3 regions of the Mesorhizobium sp. C268A genome follow, and region 3 is predicted to be linked to each of the others. Evidence: predicted binding sites of a transcription regulator. Region 3 holds the regulator's gene; each other region holds the start of a gene.
What was found. Region 3 encodes LexA, which represses DNA repair genes until DNA is damaged. Its sites were predicted from a motif close to TGTTCNNNNTGTGTTCNG; they were not measured.

Region 1 (2,267 bases), on a different contig from region 3:
ACCGATCACGCCGCGTCCGTGATTGCAGCCAGACACGGCAGCGGCGAGGTTGCGGCCAAGATCCAGGCGCACGTGATCGTGGCTACGGTCTAATGCATGGCGCCCAGAAGTGTGCCGCGGTTCTGGGACAACGACATGCATCAAAACAAAGACTTTAATCGTCGCCTTCGACGACACGTAGCCTGAGCTGCCCCGTCTTGGAATCCGCCACCCGCACCCCGGCTTCGGCCTTGGCGGGTCCGCCACCGCGCACTTCGGCTTCGCTTTCGCCAAACTCCAGCGCTTCGATCTTTTGGCCGCGCTTGGTCACCTTCGAGGTCGACACCAGTATCTCGTCGATATCCTTGGCCGACTGGCCAAAATGCGTCTGCAGCCGGCGCACGCGTTCGTCGACACGCGCGACGTCCTCCATCAGCCGGATCACCTCGCCCTGGATCAGATGCGCCTGTTCGCGCATGCGGGCGTCCTTGAGGATGGCCTGGATGACCTGGATCGACAGCATCAAAAGCGACGGTGAGACGATGATGACACGCGCCCGGTGCGCCTTCTGGACCACGGCGTCGAAATTCTCGTGGATTTCGGCGAACACCGATTCCGACGGCACGAACATGAAGGCGGTGTCCTGCGTCTCGCCCTGGATCAGGTATTTTTCCGAGATATCGCGGACGTGAATTTCGATGTCGCGGCGGAAAGCCTGGGCCGCGATCTTCTGTTGTTCGGCGCCATCGGCGGCGCGGATGGCGTTCCAGGCTTCCAGCGGAAACTTGGCGTCGATGGCAAGCTGCGGCGCACCGTTCGGCATCCTGACCAGGCAGTCGGGACGGCTGCCGTTTGACAGCGTTGCCTGGAACTCGTAGGCGCCCATCGGAAGGCCGTCGGCGACGATCGCCTCCATGCGCGACTGGCCGAAGGCGCCGCGCGTCTGCTTGTTGGACAGGATCGCCTGCAATTGCACGACCTGGCCGGCCAGCGACTGGATGTTGCCTTGCGCGGTGTCGATGACCGCCAGCCGTTCCTGCAGTTTGGCGAGGCTCTCATGCGTCGATTTGGTCTGTTCGGTCATGGTTTGACCGAGCCTGCCGGTCATGGCGTCGAGGCGCTGGCCGATCGACTGGTTGAGTTCGGCCTGCCTTGCGCCGAACACGTCGGCGATGGCGCCCATGCGGCCCTGCATCTCGGCCTGGCTTTGCAAAATGCCGGCCATCCGCGCCTCGGCGTCGCGGGCGTGGTCGGCGGCTTCCGCCGCGGCGATGGTGCGCGCCTTGGCCGATCGCCACAGCGCCACGACAAGCGCCAGGAACAGGCCGAGAAACACCAGCGCACCGAGGGCCAGTGCATGGCCGAGCGTGATCGTCGTGGCGCCAAGCCGGGCAACGGGTTCGGAAAGGATGGTGCTCAGGTCGTTCATCCCGCCAGCATAGCCGATTCGCAGACCTGGCACAGATCAAAACGTGAACGAGACCGATTCGCACCGGTTGACGCTTCTCCTGCGACGTTTTAGGTGAGGGCGCCATGTCGATCAAGCCGCTCATCATCCTTCCCGATCCTATCCTGCGCCAGGTTTCCAAACCGGTCGAACGCGTCGACGCGCCTTTGCGCAAACTGGCCGACGACATGCTGGCGACGATGTATGATGCGCCGGGCATCGGCTTGGCCGCAATCCAGATCGGCGAGCCGCTGCGCATGCTGGTCATCGACCTCGCCAAGGAAGACGAGCCGCCGGCGCCGCATGTCTTCATCAATCCCGAAATCCTCGAAAGCGCCGACGCTCGCTCGGTCTACGAGGAAGGCTGCCTGTCGATCCCGGACTATTACGCCGAGGTCGAGCGTCCCGCCTCGGTGCGCGTGAAATATCTCGACCGCGACGGCAAGCTGCAGGAGATCGAGGCCGAAGGCCTGATGGCGACCTGCCTGCAGCACGAGATCGACCATCTCAACGGTGTGCTGTTCATCGACCACATCTCGAAGCTGAAGCGCGACATGGTGGTCAAGAAGTTCAAGAAGCTCGCCAAGGACAAGGCGCCGGGCAAGCTGGTGGGATAGGGAAGATGCCGCTTCGCGTCATCTTCATGGGCACGCCGGAGTTTTCGGTGCCGGTGCTGCGCTCGATTGCCGAGGCCGGGCACGAGATAGCAGCCGTCTACACCCAGCCGCCGCGCGCCGCGGGCCGCCGCGGGCTGGAGCTGACACCGTCGCCGGTGCAGCGCGAGGCTGAGCGGCTGGGAATCGAAGTGCGCACGCCGCTGTCGCTGAAGGGCGAGGCCGAG
Region 2 (2,267 bases), on a different contig from region 3:
ATTGAGCGCGTAGTAGCCGCCGAAGATGGCGCTCGTCACCCAACCGAGCAGATTGATATGCGCGTGTGCCGGAAAAGCGGCGTGGTCGCCCGAGATCGCCATCTGCAGGCCGGCCGCAATCCCCAACATCAGGAACAAGATGGCAGTTTTGAAAAAGAGTTCCGAAACCCTCGGCATGTCACTTCTCCCCCTATGCGGTCTGCGACCGCTTGCGTCCTGGAGAATACACCCACGCGCAGAAATTTTCCACGCCCCGCTTATGGGGCCATGCCTGCACAGCTTTTTGCACGCTGTTCGACTCTTCTGGCTGCCACAACCCGGCGCCGCCCGCTACGGCGCCAGCAAGATGTCGGCGCCCGCTCGCTCGTCGAACACCACCGCGCAGCCGCGCCCCAGCGCCACTGCCGACAGCGCGTTGGCCACCGTCTCGTCCGGCGATACGAAATCACCGGTCAGCACTCGCAACTCCTCTACCGCCCTGGCCATTGACACGCAGTGCCCGGCAACGCGATCGCTCGTGCAGGCGTCAACGACGCTGACGAGGTCGATCATCTCGAACTGGCCCATACCGGCCTCCACAAAAACAGCGTCCCGTCGCGGATATGAACGCTGAGGCGAGAGACAATGTTCCGCAGGTCCGATGCCCAGGCGGAGCACTCGACGGCCCGACCTGGAACGGACCGGCCGGCGGCAACCGCTTCGCTTGACAATAGGCCCTGTTTGTTCTCTATTTGTTCGGAAAAACGCCTCTCACAACAGACGCGGCTAATGCTGCAACGCCGCAAAGGGAACGGTCGGGATGGAACCCACCATCCTGCATGCGGATCTCGACGCCTTCTACGCCTCGGTCGAGCAGCTGCTCGACCCGGCGCTCAGGGGCAAGCCGATCGCCGTCGGCGGCGGCGTCGTGCTTGCCGCCTCCTACGAAGCCAGGGTTTTCGGCGTGCGCGGCGGCATGCCCGGACGACGCGCGCGCGAGCTTTGCCCCGGACTGATTTTCGTCGGCGGCCATTTCGCCGACTATCAGCGGCTGGGCGATGCCGCCATCAAGGTGCTCGACGATTTCACGCCGTTGGTCGAGCGGATTTCCATCGATGAAGCCTTTGCCGACGTCGCCGGCTGCACGCATCTGTTCGGGCCGCCGCCCGAGATCGCCGCCACGGTGCGTCGGCGCGTCCGGGCAGAGCTTGGCCTGCCGATCTCGATCGGCGTGGCGCGCACCAAGCATCTGGCCAAGATCGCCTCGCAGGTGGCCAAGCCCGACGGGCTGGTGGTGGTCGATCCGGACACCGAACTTGCCTTCCTGCATGATCTGCCGGTCGGGCTGATGTGGGGCGTCGGCCCGGCGACCAAGGCGCGGCTGGCCGAGATCGGCATCGAGACCATCGGCCAGTTGGCAAAGACGCATAGTGGGGCGCTGCGAAGGTTGCTCGGGCCCGCCGCCGGCGAAAAGCTGGCGTCGCTGGCATGGAACCGCGACCCGCGAAAGCTCGAAACCCACAGGCGGTCGCATTCCGCCGGCGCGCAGTCGGCGCTTGGCAGACGGCCGGCCGAGGCGCGTATCTTCGGACCCGTCCTGCTGCATCTGGCAGACCGGGTCGCCAGCCGGCTCAGGGCGAAATCACGGCCCGGGCGCACGGTGACGGTGCGCGTGCGTTTCGCCGATCTGCACGCCGTCACACGCTCGCTGACGCTCGATCAGCCGATTTCGGCAACCGCGATGCTGGCCGAAATCGCCGGGGAGCTGGTGCGCGGCGTGCTGGCCGCCAACCCTCGGGAGAAGACCATCTCGCTGCTGGCGATCTCGGTGTCGCAGCTGGAAGAAAGTGCCGAGCTGCAGCTGGAGCTGCCGCTCGGGCTTGCCGATGAAAAGCAGCGACCCGGCAGCAGGCAAGGCCTGGCGCGCTTTGGCGCCGACCGCGCCATCGACAAGATCCGCCAGCGCTTTGGCAGAGAGGCTGTCGGCTATGGCGCCGTGGCGCTGGAAGCCCGGCGCTCGGTTCCCGATGCCTTCCGCGAACTGGCGGAAAAGGAGCTTTGAGGGCCGCCGCGACGGCCAGGCCAATGCTTACGCCGCACCCGAAGATAGCGCTGCATTTCCGGTCTGCCTGAGCAGGCCGACCAGCCAGGCCAAGCCCGCATCCATCAGCGCAACCTTCGGCACGATGCTGTTGATGTTGAAGTGGCCGAGCCGGATGGGCGCATCGACGCCGACGACACCGAAACGGCCGCCATACATGGCGAGGAACCGGCGCGGATAGGCCGAT
Region 3 (2,267 bases):
TCTCCATCCGCTCGGTGCTGTTGGTGGCAGTCGCCCTCGTCATCGCCACCATGGCCACCACCTGGCTCAGGCTGGCGGCCGTGCCTTTCGCGCTGGCCGGCCTGTTGACGGTGCCGCAGGTGCTTACGCCCGACGTGCTCATATCCGAGGACGCACATTTGGTGGCCATGCAGATCGGTGGCGGCGAACTCGCCCTCAACCGCGAACGCTCCAACGAATTCACCACGGACAATTGGAAACGGGCGCTGCGGGCCGAAACCATTATCCCGCCCGAGATTTTCGAGGCAACAGATACGCGGTTCGATCTCGATCCGCTCGATCTGCCGCCCGGCTCGCCCTTCTATTGCACCGGCGATCTCTGTATCGCTCGACACCCTTCCGGAGCCATTGTAGCTCTTGCGAAAGACCGCAAGACGGCGCGGCCGGCCTGTGCCTTCGCGAGCCTGATCGTCATCGATGACGCCACCGCCTACAATCCGTGCCGCGACCCGCTGGTCCTGGTCGTGACGAAGAAACAGCTGGCCCGCGACGGCAGCGCCGCCGTCTTCTTCGATCCGCAATCGGCAGCGGCAGCGCCAACCATCCGGTTCGCCGTCGACAAGCCGTATCGCCCCTGGCACGAGCAACGCCGCTTCTCCCGCGACGCGCGCGGCCTGCCGCCTTACAACCAGCGTGAAAAGTACAAACCCAAGCCGGCTCAGTAGCGCCGGATCAATCCGACAAGCTTGCCCTGCACCTTCACCCTGTCCGGTCCAAAAATGCGGGTCTCGTAGGCCGGGTTGGCGGCTTCCAGGGCGATCGAGGCGCCCTTGCGGCGGAAGCGTTTCAGGGTCGCTTCCTCATCGTCGACCAACGCCACCACGATCTCGCCGGGGCTGGCTGTGTCGGCATTGCGGATGATGACCGTGTCGCCATCGAAAATGCCGGCCTCGATCATCGAATCGCCCTTGACCTCGAGCGCGTAGTGTTCACCGCCCATGATCATGTCGGGCGGCACCGAGATCGAATGGGTCTGATGCTGGATGGCGTCGATCGGCACACCGGCAGCAATGCGTCCCATCACCGGGATCGACACCGCCGAAACGGCGTCGTCATTGCCGGCCGACATCGAACGCGACGGCGAGCCCGGCTTGATCTGGCGGCCGATACCGCCTTGGCCCATCGCGCCTTGTCCTTGGCCGCCTTGCCCTTGGCCGGTTTGACCAAGACTGCCCTGAATGACGCTCGGCGAAAACTTCCTCGCCGCATTGAGGCCTGGTGCGATCGAGTCGGGCAGCCGCAGCACTTCCAGCGCGCGCGCCCGGTTCGGCAGCCGGCGAATGAAACCGCGCTCCTCAAGCGCCGTGATCAGGCGGTGGATGCCGGACTTGGAGGCGAGGTCAAGCGCTTCCTTCATCTCATCGAAGGACGGCGGGATTCCGCTCTCCTTCAGGCGTTCATGGATGAACATCAGAAGCTCATGTTGTTTGCGCGTCAGCATCGCGGCCCCCAGGGGTTCTGAAACCAGAATCAGAAAAAACAAACCCAGAACAAACACTATCTGTTCCAGTTGTGTTCCGCAACCTTTTAAAGTTTAATGAATGTGTTGACGTTTTGTTCAGCGTGACGTTCGGCACCGCGAGCGGCGCTCGTAGTCGTTGGCCGGCAACGGGGTGAAACGAAGACAAAGTGCCCTGCGTCGTCGGCTACGATCGCCGCTTCCTTTTCGGACGGGGCTGCGCAGCATCCGCGCCGGGTTCACTCTGGGCATAGACCTGCAGCGTGTAGCCGATGTGAGCGGTCATCAGAGTTTTCGCACGTTCGACGTCGCGATCGAGGGCCGCTTCCATCAGGGCGGTATGGTGTTCGATCGCCACGGCGTCGCGCAGGGCCGCCACGGCCTTCCGGTGGCCATCCGTGCGGCCGGCGGCGGCGCGCAGCGTCGGGGCCAGACCCAGAAAGCGGTGATGGCGATGCAATTGGTCGGAAATCGTCGCATTGAAGCGCAGCAGCCAGCTGGATGTCGCGGCACTGAGCAGCGCCGCATGGAAGGCATCGTGTTTTTCGTACCACGCGTCGACCGCATCATCCGATGGATCGTCGAGAACAGACCCGCACCGTGAGAGACGATAGTGGGCGGCAACGACCGCGTCTTCCCACTCACGGTCGCCCTTCTCGATCGATTCCACCAGCAGGGGCAGTTCGACCACCAGCCGCGCACGCGCCAAATCCTCGAGCTCCGCCCGAGAGACGGGAGCGACCGCAAACCCGCGGTTGCTGATGGCGGT

Region 1: NKL06_RS16155 (DNA recombination protein RmuC) is a predicted target of LexA. The motif match lies at 1,441-1,458, and genes of this name have one in related genera.
Region 2: dinB (DNA polymerase IV) is a predicted target of LexA. The motif match lies at 722-739, and genes of this name have one in related genera.

Annotation. Positions count from the first base shown of each region.
Region 1 covers NZ_JAMYVX010000001.1:3,339,751-3,342,017, reverse strand. Annotated here, with positions in the region: gene NKL06_RS16160 (class I SAM-dependent methyltransferase) at 1-93, shown strand, start outside; gene NKL06_RS16155 (DNA recombination protein RmuC) at 155-1,408, opposite strand; gene def (peptide deformylase) at 1,513-2,043, shown strand; gene fmt (methionyl-tRNA formyltransferase) at 2,049-2,267, shown strand, end outside.
Region 2 covers NZ_JAMYVX010000001.1:912,614-914,880, forward strand. Annotated here, with positions in the region: gene NKL06_RS04660 (heme-copper oxidase family protein) at 1-177, opposite strand, end outside; gene NKL06_RS04665 (hypothetical protein) at 331-567, opposite strand; gene dinB (DNA polymerase IV) at 800-2,041, shown strand; gene NKL06_RS04675 (LysR family transcriptional regulator) at 2,069-2,267, opposite strand, start outside.
Region 3 covers NZ_JAMYVX010000003.1:1,098,934-1,101,200, reverse strand. Annotated here, with positions in the region: partial or broken gene NKL06_RS32200 (ComEC/Rec2 family competence protein) at 1-704, shown strand, start outside; gene lexA (transcriptional repressor LexA) at 698-1,480, opposite strand; gene NKL06_RS32190 (GntR family transcriptional regulator) at 1,686-2,267, opposite strand, start outside.